One region of the Actinoallomurus sp. NBC_01490 genome, then DNA from elsewhere that is predicted to be linked to it. Evidence: riboswitches for the same ligand, from Rfam matches in the RefSeq annotation. Region 1 holds a riboswitch; the other holds the start of a gene.
What was found. A riboswitch is a leader RNA that binds a small molecule or an ion and turns the genes downstream of it on or off. The one in region 1 is predicted to bind glycine.
Positions count from the first base shown of each region.

Region 2: it holds a riboswitch for glycine, as region 1 does, so the genes downstream of both, gcvP (aminomethyl-transferring glycine dehydrogenase) here and gcvT (glycine cleavage system aminomethyltransferase GcvT) in region 1, are expected to answer to the same signal.

Region 1 covers NZ_CP109433.1:2,113,950-2,118,985, reverse strand. Annotated here, with positions in the region: gene OG417_RS10495 (FtsX-like permease family protein) at 1-959, opposite strand, end outside; gene OG417_RS10490 (ABC transporter ATP-binding protein) at 956-1,633, opposite strand; gene OG417_RS10485 (PadR family transcriptional regulator) at 1,630-2,154, opposite strand; glycine riboswitch at 2,279-2,376, shown strand; glycine riboswitch at 2,381-2,457, shown strand; gene gcvT (glycine cleavage system aminomethyltransferase GcvT) at 2,536-3,639, shown strand; gene gcvH (glycine cleavage system protein GcvH) at 3,636-4,019, shown strand; gene glyA (serine hydroxymethyltransferase) at 4,021-5,036, shown strand, end outside.
Region 2 covers NZ_CP109433.1:6,450,910-6,455,945, forward strand. Annotated here, with positions in the region: gene OG417_RS30205 (hypothetical protein) at 1-204, shown strand, start outside; gene gcvP (aminomethyl-transferring glycine dehydrogenase) at 254-3,094, opposite strand; glycine riboswitch at 3,149-3,263, opposite strand; glycine riboswitch at 3,264-3,361, opposite strand; gene OG417_RS30215 (ABC transporter permease) at 3,431-4,264, opposite strand; gene OG417_RS30220 (ATP-binding cassette domain-containing protein) at 4,264-5,036, opposite strand, start outside.

The DNA.
Region 1 (5,036 bases):
ATCCGCACCCGGCGCAGGGCGACCCGCGCCGCGATCATCGCGCCGAGCGGGACGCCGACGGCGACGAGCCCGATCTGGAGCGCGGTGAGCGACACGTCGGCGGCGTAGAACCGCTGACCCGTGATCGGGATCGCGGTCAGGCGCGTCCGGAAGAGGAAGAACAGCCCGAAGCCGCCCGCGGTTCCGGCGACCGCCGCCACGCTCGACTCGACGGCCGCGACCAGGGAGATCTGCCGGGGCGTTGCACCGACCAGGCGCATCGCGGCGAAGCGCTGTTCGCGGCGGGTGGCCACGAGCCGGGTGACCGTGCCGATGAAGATCAGCACCGGGAAGAGCAGCGCCGCCGCCGTGACCGACAGGATCAGGTCGATGCCGTTCGCGTTCGTACCGGCGTTACAGCTCGAACAGCTGCTGGGCGTCCTGGTGGCGATGCCGGTCACCTTCGCCGCGCCGGGGGCGCGCGAGAGCTCGGCGGCGCTCGCACCCACGATGACGTACAGCGAGTCCGGGGACGGGAGCGCGGACGGGCCGATCGTGCCGATCCGGCGGCCGGGGTAGCGGTCGCCGAGCCGGTCGGGCGCCGCCGCGCGCAGCAGCGCGGTCAGCGCCGGTGACGTGTAGTACTCCCCCGGCCCGGGCAGGCGCGGGATGCCGGGCGGCAGGGGCGTGCGGGGCCCCGTGGCGGCGACCTCGACCCGGGTGATCGTCCTGCCCTCGTAGCGCTCGTAGCCGAGGGTGGCCCACATCGGGTCCGGCGAGGGCGTGACACCCGCCGTGGCCTCGGGGACCGCGGAGTTCAGCCAGGCGTAGCGGGCGTTCTGCGCGTTGACGGCGTTGATGCCCGCCAGGGTCGCCAGCAGCAGGCCGACGCCGAGCGCGACGGCGGCCGCGGTGACCACGAGCCGGACGGCGGCCTCCCGGCCGCCGGCGACGGTGAGGCGGAGGCCGAAGCCGATCACGGGGCCACCCCGACCGCGGTGGTCCTCCCGTCGCGGACGATGACCTCGCGGTCGGCGTACGCCGCCACCCGCGGCTCGTGCGTGACCAGGACGACCGTCGTGCCCTGCTCGCGGGCGGCGGACACGAGCAGCTCCATGACCTGCTCGCCGGTGAGCGAGTCGAGCGCGCCGGTCGGCTCGTCGGCGAACAGCACCCGCGGGCTCGCGACCAGGCCACGGGCCAGCGCGACACGCTGGGCCTGCCCGCCGGACAGCTCGCCGGACCGCCGCCGCTCCAGCCCGCCGAGGCCGAGCCGCTCGAACCAGGGCTGGACCTGCCGGACGGCCGCGCCCCGGCGCAGGCCGCCGAGCAGCAGCGGCAGCGCGATGTTCTCCTCGGCGGTCAGCTCGGGGACCAGCTGGCCGAACTGGAACACGAAGCCGAAGCGGTCGCGGCGCAGGGCGCTGCGCTCGGCCTCGCCCATGGTGTCGACCCGGCTGCCGTCGAACCGGACCTGCCCGGACTCCGGCGTGAGGATCCCGGCCAGGCAGTGCAGGAGGGTCGACTTGCCCGAGCCGCTGGGCCCCATGACGGCGACGATCTCGCCGGCCTCGGCCGACAGGCTCGCGCCCCGCAGCGCGGGCGTGCTGCCGAACGACAGGGTGATCTCGCGCGCCTCGATCAGCGGTGTCACGGCAGGACCTCGCGTTTCAGGGCGTCGAGCCGGGCCGCGGTGAGGTCGATCCAGCGCAGGTCGGACTCCAGGTGGAACAGGCCGTGGTCGGCGAGCAGCGCGTCGACCAGGTCGCCGTTCCGCTTGGTGTCGGTCAGCTCGCGCATGCGCTTCAGGTGGGCGGCGCGCTGGGCGTCGAGGTACGCCTCGGCGTCGCGGTCGAGGAGCAGCGCGAGCACGACCTTGGTGAACAGCACGGTCTGCAGGTGCGGCTCGGCCTCGACCGGCTCGCCGAGCCAGGACTCGAACTCGGTCGCCCCCGTCTCGGTGATGACGTACCGCTTGCGGTCGGGGCCCGCGCCGGCCTCGGTCTCGCCCACGACCACCTTCCCGGCGCGGGCGAGCCGGGCGAGGGTGGCGTAGACCTGGCCGAACGGCAGCGGTTTGCCCCGGCCGAACAGCGCGTCGTAGTCGCGTTTCAGGTCATATCCGTGGCTCGGCTCGCGTTCGAGCAGGCCGAGCAGGGCGAAGGGGACGCTCATGAGAAGGAAAGTACGCCGCGCGTATACTCGCCGTCTATACACTCGATGTACAGACGCCCGGCCAGGTGAGACGAAGCGTGGGCTGTCGTCGCGCGACGGGCGCTGCTAGCCTGGCGGCAGCCGTTGATCCCGCGCGGGAGAGCGCCCGGGCCGCCAGTCCGGGCCGCCGAAGGAGCAACTCCTCCCCGGAACCTCTCAGGCGACGAAGACCGCGCGGAGCAGGCGACCTCTGGAAAGCGGAGCGACGCTCCCGCCGAAGGTGCAAGCCCCCCGGGCGAAGCTCTCAGGCGCCGATGACAGAGGGGGAGGCGCCGAGACCGCAAGCGAACCAGTGGGACGATATGACCCCCGGATCGCCCGCGCGATAAGGAGCCTGCCGCGATGTCCGTTCCGGACACCAAGAAGACACCACTCCACGAGGTCCACGAGGGCCTCGGCGCCACCGTCACCGAGTTCGCCGGCTATCTCATGCCGCTGCGCTACGGCAGCGAGACCGCCGAGCACCAGGCGGTCCGCACCAGCGCCGGGCTGTTCGACCTGTCCCACATGGGAGAGATCTTCGTGACCGGCCCGCAGGCCGGGGCGGCGCTCGACCACTCCCTCATCGGGCACCTGTCGGCGCTCGCCGTGGGCCGGGCGCGCTACACGATGATCTGCGACGCCGAGGGCGGCGTGCTGGACGATCTGATCGTCTACCGCCTGGCCGCCGAGACCTATCTGGTCGTGGCCAACGCCGCGAACGCCGCCACCGTGCTCGCCGAGCTGACCGCGCGGTCCGAGAAGTTCGACGAGGCGGCCGTCGACGACCGGTCCGACGCGTACGCGCTCGTCGCGGTCCAGGGGCCGAAGGCCCAGGAGATCCTCGGCAAGCTCACCGACGCCGCGCTCGGCGACCTGAAGTACTACGCGATCCTGCCCGGCGCGGTGTCCGGCGTCGACGCCCTGATCGCCCGCACCGGCTACACGGGCGAGGACGGCTTCGAGCTGTTCGTCTCCGCCGGCGACGCCGTGGCGGTCTGGAACTCTCTGACCGAGGCCGGCGGCGACGACCTGCGGCCCTGCGGGCTGTCCGCGCGCGACACGCTGCGCCTGGAGGCCGGGATGCCGCTCTACGGCAACGAGCTGACCGCCGAGACCACGCCGTTCGACGCGGGCCTGGGCCGTACCGTCAAGTTCGAGAAGGGCGACTTCGTCGGGCGTGCCGCGCTGGCCGCGATCGCCGACGAGACGCCGAAGCGGACCCTTGTCGGGCTCGTCGCCAGGGGACGGCGGGTGCCCCGGCACGGGTACGACATCGTGGGATCGGACGGCACGCCGTGCGGAGTCGTGACCAGCGGCGCGCCATCCCCGACACTGGGCAAGCCCATCGCCATGGGCTATATCGACGCGGACCACGCCGAAGACACCGATCTCGCGGTGGACATCCGCGGCAAACATGAGCCGGTCGACAAGGTCGCCCTGCCTTTCTATAGGAGGACCCCGTGAGCAGCGTTCCCGAGACCCTTTCCTACACCGAAGAGCACGAGTGGATTACCGAGCCGTCCGACGGTGTTGTCACTGTGGGGATCACCGCCTATGCCGCCGACGCCCTCGGTGACATCGTGTACGTCTCGTTGCCGCAGGAGGGCGCCACGGTGGAGGCCGGAGAGCCCTGTGGCGAGGCGGAGTCGACCAAGTCGGTGAGTGACATCTACGCGCCGGTGACGGGGGAGGTCGTGGCGGTGAACGGTGCGGTCGAGGAGGACCCGGCCGTGATCAACGCCGACCCGTACGGGGAGGGCTGGCTGCTGAAGATCCGCACTGACGGCGACAGCCCCGACCTGCTGGACGCCCCGGCCTACTCCAAGCTGATCGAGGAGGCGTGAGATGAGCCTGTCCAACGCCCCTCTCTCCGAGATCGACCCGGAGGTCGCGTCGGCCATCGCCGAAGAGCTGCGCCGCCAGCAGTCGACCCTGGAGATGATCGCCTCGGAGAACTTCGCCCCGGTGGGCGTGCTCGAGGCCCAGGGCTCGGTGATGACGAACAAGTACGCCGAGGGCTACCCGGGTCGCCGCTACTACGGCGGCTGTGAGTACGTCGACGTCACCGAGCAGCTCGCGATCGACCGCGCCAAGGCCCTGTTCGGCGCCGACCACGCGAACGTCCAGCCCCACTCGGGCGCGCAGGCCAACATCGCGGTGTACTTCGCGCTGCTCCAGCCGGGCGACACCATCCTGGGCCTGGACCTCGCCCACGGCGGGCACCTGACCCACGGCATGAAGATCAACTACTCCGGCAAGATGTTCAACGTCGCCGCCTACCACGTGGGCGAGGACGGCCGGGTCGACATGGACGAGGTCGCCGAACTGGCGCGCGAGCACCGGCCGAAGATGATCGTCGCCGGCTGGTCGGCGTACCCGCGGCAGCTCGACTTCCCCGCGTTCCGCCGCATCGCCGACGAGACGGGCGCGCTGTTCATGGTTGACATGGCGCACTTCGCCGGCCTCGTCGCCGCCGGGCTGCACCCCTCGCCGGTGCCGTACGCCGACGTCGTCACGAGCACGACCCACAAGACGCTCTGCGGGCCGCGCGGCGGGCTCATCCTGTGCCGCGAGGAGTTCGCCAAGAAGATCAACTCCGCGGTGTTCCCCGGCACGCAGGGCGGGCCGCTGGAGCACGTGATCGCCGCCAAGGCCGTGGCCCTGAAGATCGCCGCGTCCGAGGAGTTCGCCGAGCGCCAGCGCCGTACGGTCGAGGGCGCGAAGGCGCTGGCGGCGCGGCTGTCGCGCGAGGACGCCGCCAAGGCCGGCGTGAAGGTGCTGACCGGCGGCACCGACGTTCACCTGGTCCTGGTCGACCTGGTCGACTCGGAGCTGACCGGCCGTGACGCCGAGGACCGCCT
Region 2 (5,036 bases), 4.3 Mb from region 1:
CGCGAGGACGCCCCGGACGAACGTCGCGCCCTGATCACGACGAGGGCGGCCGCGACCACCCTGTACGCCCTGATGGTCCTCTCGGTGATCATGCTCTTCGTCCAGCTCGCGCGCGGCGCCGACCCCGGCGCGTGGGGCGTGGTCTCCGGCGTCGGCGGCTTCGTGTTCATCGTCTCGATCGCGTACGAGTCGCGGCGCCGCTGACGCCGCACAGGGGGTCCGGGCCGCGACCGGCCCGGACGCCCGTACGGGGTCAGGACTCGAAGGCCTCCGGCGGCGGGCAGGCGCAGACGAGGTTGCGGTCGCCGTAGGCCTGGTCGATGCGGCGCACCGGCGGCCAGTACTTGTTCTCCCGCAGCGACGGGAGCGGGTAGGCCGCCTCCTCGCGGGTGTAGGAGTGCTTCCAGTCGGTGGTCAGCAGCGCCGCCGCGGTGTGCGGGGCGTTCTTGAGCGGGTTGTCGTCGGCGTCGTAGTCGCCGGCGGCGACCCGCTCGATCTCCCGCCGGATCTCGATCATCGCGTCGCAGAAGCGGTCGAGCTCGGCGCGGTCCTCGCTCTCGGTCGGCTCGATCATCAGCGTGCCGGCCACCGGGAAGGCGAGGGTGGGGGCGTGGATGCCGTAGTCGATGAGCCGCTTGGCGACGTCCTCGGCGGTGACCTTGGTCTCCTTGGTGATCTTCCGGATGTCGATGATGCACTCGTGGGCGACGAGGCCGCCCCGGCCGGTGAAGAGCACCGGGTAGTGGCCGTCGAGCCGCTTGGCGACGTAGTTGGCGGCCAGCACCGCCGCCTCGGTCGCCTCGCGCAGCCCGTCGGCGCCCATCATCGCGATGTAGGCCCACGAGATCGGCAGGATGCCCGCCGAGCCCCACGGGGCCGCGGAGATCGGGCCGCTGCCGGTCTCCGGACCGGCCTCGGGCCGCAGCGGGTGGTTCGGCAGGAAGGGCACGAGGTGCTCGCGCACGCCCACCGGGCCGACGCCCGGCCCGCCGCCGCCGTGCGGGATGCAGAAGGTCTTGTGGAGGTTCAGGTGCGACACGTCGGCGCCGAACTCCCCCAGGCGTGCCAGCCCGACGAGGGCGTTGAGGTTGGCGCCGTCGACGTAGACCTGGCCGCCCGCCTCGTGCACGCTCTCGCAGACCTCGGTGATCGTCTCCTCGTAGATGCCGTGCGTCGAGGGGTATGTCACCATGATCGCGGCGAGGGCGTCGCGGTGCTTGTCGATCTTGGCGTGCAGATCGTCGAGGTCGATGTCACCGCTCTCGGTGCTCTTCACCACGACCACCCGCATCCCGGCCATCACCGCGCTGGCGGCGTTCGTGCCGTGCGCCGAGGACGGGATCAGGCAGACGTTCCGGTGGCTCTCACCGCGTGAGGCGTGGTAGCCGTGGACGGCGAGCAGGCCGGCCAGCTCCCCCTGCGAGCCCGCGTTGGGCTGCACCGACACCTTGGCGTACCCGGTGATCTCGGCCAGCCACGACTCGAGCTCGCCGATCATCTCGACGTACCCCTGCGCCTGCTCCAGCGGGGCGAACGGGTGGATCTGCGCGAACTCCGGCCAGGTGATCGGCTCCATCTCGGTCGTGGCGTTCAGCTTCATCGTGCAGGAGCCGAGCGGGATCATCGAGCGGTCCAGCGCGATGTCCTTGTCCTGCAGGCGGCGCAGGTAGCGCAGCATCGCCGTCTCCGACCGGTGCGCGTGGAACACCGGGTGGGTCAGGAACTCGCTCTCCCGCCGCAGGGCCGGCGGGAACCCGTCCCCGGCCGCGTCGGCGGCCTCGTCCTCCGCGCCGCCGAACGCCCGCAGGACCCGCGTGACGTGATCGCCCGTGGTCGTCTCGTCACAGGCGACACCGACCTGGTCGGCGTCCACCCGGCGCAGGTTGATCCCGAGGTCGAGCGCCCGGCGTACGACCTCATCGGCCCGGCCGGGGACCCGGGCCAGCACCGTGTCGAAGAAGCGGTCGTGCACGACCTCGACGCCCTGCCGGCGCAGGCCGGCGGCGAGGCGCGCCGCGTGGCCGTGCACCCGCTCGGCGATGCCCTTCAGGCCCTCGGGACCGTGGTAGACCGCGTACATGCTCGCCATCACGGCGAGCAGCACCTGGGCGGTGCAGATGTTGCTGGTGGCCTTCTCGCGGCGGATGTGCTGCTCTCGCGTCTGCAGCGCGAGCCGGTACGCCTGCCCGCCGTCGGCGTCGAGCGAGACCCCGACGAGCCGCCCGGGGAGCTGGCGCTGGATGCCGTCGCGCACCGACATGTAGCCGGCGTGCGGGCCGCCGAAGCCGTACGGCACGCCGAAGCGCTGCGTGGTGCCCACCGCGATGTCGGCGCCGAACTCCCCCGGCGGCCGGAGCAGCGTCAGGGCGAGCAGGTCGGCGGCGACCACGACCTGGGCGCCGCGCCCGTGCGCCGCCTCGGTGAGGCCGGACAGGTCGCGTACGGCGCCGCTCGCCCCCGGGTACTGCAGCAGCACGCCGAAGAAGTCGCCCTCCGGCAGCCCCTCGGACGTGTCGGCGGCGACGACCTCGATGCCCAGCGGCACCGCGCGGGTGCGGATCACCTCGACGGTCTGCGGCAGCACGTCGGCGTCGACGAGGAAGACGTCGCCGCTCCCCCGCGGCGCGACGCGGTGCGCCAGCGTCATCGCCTCCGCCGCGGCGGTGCCCTCGTCCAGCAGCGAGGCGTTCGCCACCGGCAGCCCGGTCAGGTCGCTCACCATGGTCTGGAAGTTCAGCAGCGCCTCGAGCCGGCCCTGGGAGATCTCCGGCTGGTACGGCGTGTAGGCGGTGTACCAGCCGGGGTTCTCCAGCACGTTGCGCAGGATCACGCCCGGGGTGATCGTGCCGTGGTAGCCGAGGCCGATCATCGAGGTGAGGACCTGGTTACGCGCCGCCAGCTCGCGCAGCCGCGCCAGCGCCTCCACCTCGCTGAGCGCGGGCGGCAGGTCGAGCGGGCGGCCGGTGCGGATCCGGGCGGGCACGGCCGCGTCGACGAGCGCGCCGACGCCGGCGTACCCGGCGGCCTCGGCCATCGCGGCGCGTTCGGCCGGTGAGGGTCCGATGTGGCGGGCGGCGAACGGAACCTCGATCATGGGAGCCTCCAGGCGGGTCGGGGCGCGAACACCACCGGGCGCGCCCGGTGGCCGGTCTCCCCCTCTGTCACCTGAACCTGAGAGCTTCGCCGCGACGGGCGCGGCTTGCACCTTCGGTGAGGATCGGCGACCGGCGGTGCGGCCTCCGGGTCCCGCTTTCCAGAGGTGCCTCGCCCGCGCGGTCCTTTTGCCTGAGAGGTTCCGGGGAGGTTTGCTCCTTCGGCGCCCCCGCGCTGGCTGCGCCGGGGTCTCTCCCGCACGGGTTCGACGGCGATCTCCACCCTACCGGAGGCTTATTGCCACGACGTTAAGAGCGGGGAGTACCGACCGTAAAGGTCAGCGGTTCAGCGTGCGGAAGCGGCGGACGGTCAGCGGGACGAAGATCGCCAGCAGCACGCCGCACCAGATCAGCGTCGCCGCGACCGGATGCCGCAGCGGCAGGGCGGCGTGCGCCGTGACGACGCCCGGGTTGCCGAAGAGGCCGCGGCAGGCGGCGACCATCGCGCTCACCGGGTTCCAGTCGGCGATCACCCGCAGCCAGGCCGGCATGCCCGCGGTCGGCACGAAGGAGTTCGACAGCATCGAGACCGGGAAGATCAGGGGGACCATCTGGTCGGCGGTCTCCTCGTTCTTCACCAGCAGGCCGCAGAGCACCCCGGCCCACGAGAGCGCGTACCGCAGGAGGATGAGCAGGCCGAACGCCGCGAGCGCCCGCGGCAGCCCCTCGTGGATCCGCCAGCCGACGGCCAGCCCGCAGCCGACCATGATGACCATGCCGGCGAGGCCGACGATGATGTCGCCGCCGACCTGGCCGAACGGCACCGCCGACCGGGCCATCGGCATCGAGCGGAACCGGTCCATGACCCCCTTGGAGGAGTCGGTGGCCACCCCGACCATCGTGGCCATGAAGCTGGTCATCGTGGTCATCGCGAACAGGCCGGGCATGAGGTACTCCCGGTAGTCACCGCCGCCGGGGACCTTGATCGCGCTGCCGAAGACGTAGCCGAACAGCACGACCATCACGGCCGGGAAGACCAGAGCGCCGACGAGCTCCCCGGGCTGGGACCTCAGCTGGAGCAGATTGCGCCACACCAGGGTGAGGCCGTCGGTGAGGGTCCAGCGGAGCCGGCCGAGGCGGCCGGTGGGCGCGGCGGGGGCGTGGAGGGCCATCAGGCGCTCACCCTCTCTTCGGTCTCTCGGGCGTCTTCGGGGTCCTCGGTCCGGCCGGTGAGGCGCAGGAACACCTCATCGAGAGTGGGGCGCCTCAGCGTGACGTCCTCGACCCCGACGCCGGCGCGGTCCAGTTCGAGCACGACGGCGGGCAGGGTGAGGGAGCCGGCGGGGACGGGGACGCTCACCCGGCGGGACTCCGGATCGGTGTCCGGCTCGCCGATGCGGGACAGCACCGCGATGGCGTCCGCGAACGCGGCCATGTCGGACACGACCACGTCGATACGGCTGCCGATCTCACCCTTCAGCTCGTCGGGCGTGCCCGAGGCGATCACCTGGCCCCTGTCGACCACCGCGATCCGGTCGGCGAGCCGGTCGGCCTCGTCGAGGTACTGCGTGGTCAGCAGCACGGTCACGCCGTCGGCGACCAGCTCGCGGATCGTGTCCCAGATCTCCCCCCGGCTGCGCGGGTCCAGGCCGGTCGTCGGCTCGTCCAGGAAGAGCACGGGCGGCGCGGTGATCAGGCTGGAGATCAGGTCGATCCGGCGGCGCATGCCGCCGGAGTAGGTCTTGACCAGGCGGTCGCCGGCCTCGGCGAGGCCGAACCGCTCGAGCAGCTCGTCCGCGCGCCGCCGGGCGGCCTTGGCCGGCAGGCGGTAAAGGCGCCCGAAGAGCCGCAGGTTGTCGCGCCCGCTCAGCTTCTCGTCCATCGAGGCGTGCTGGCCCGCCAGGCCGATGCGGTAGCGCACCTGGTCGGCCTCGCGGACCACGT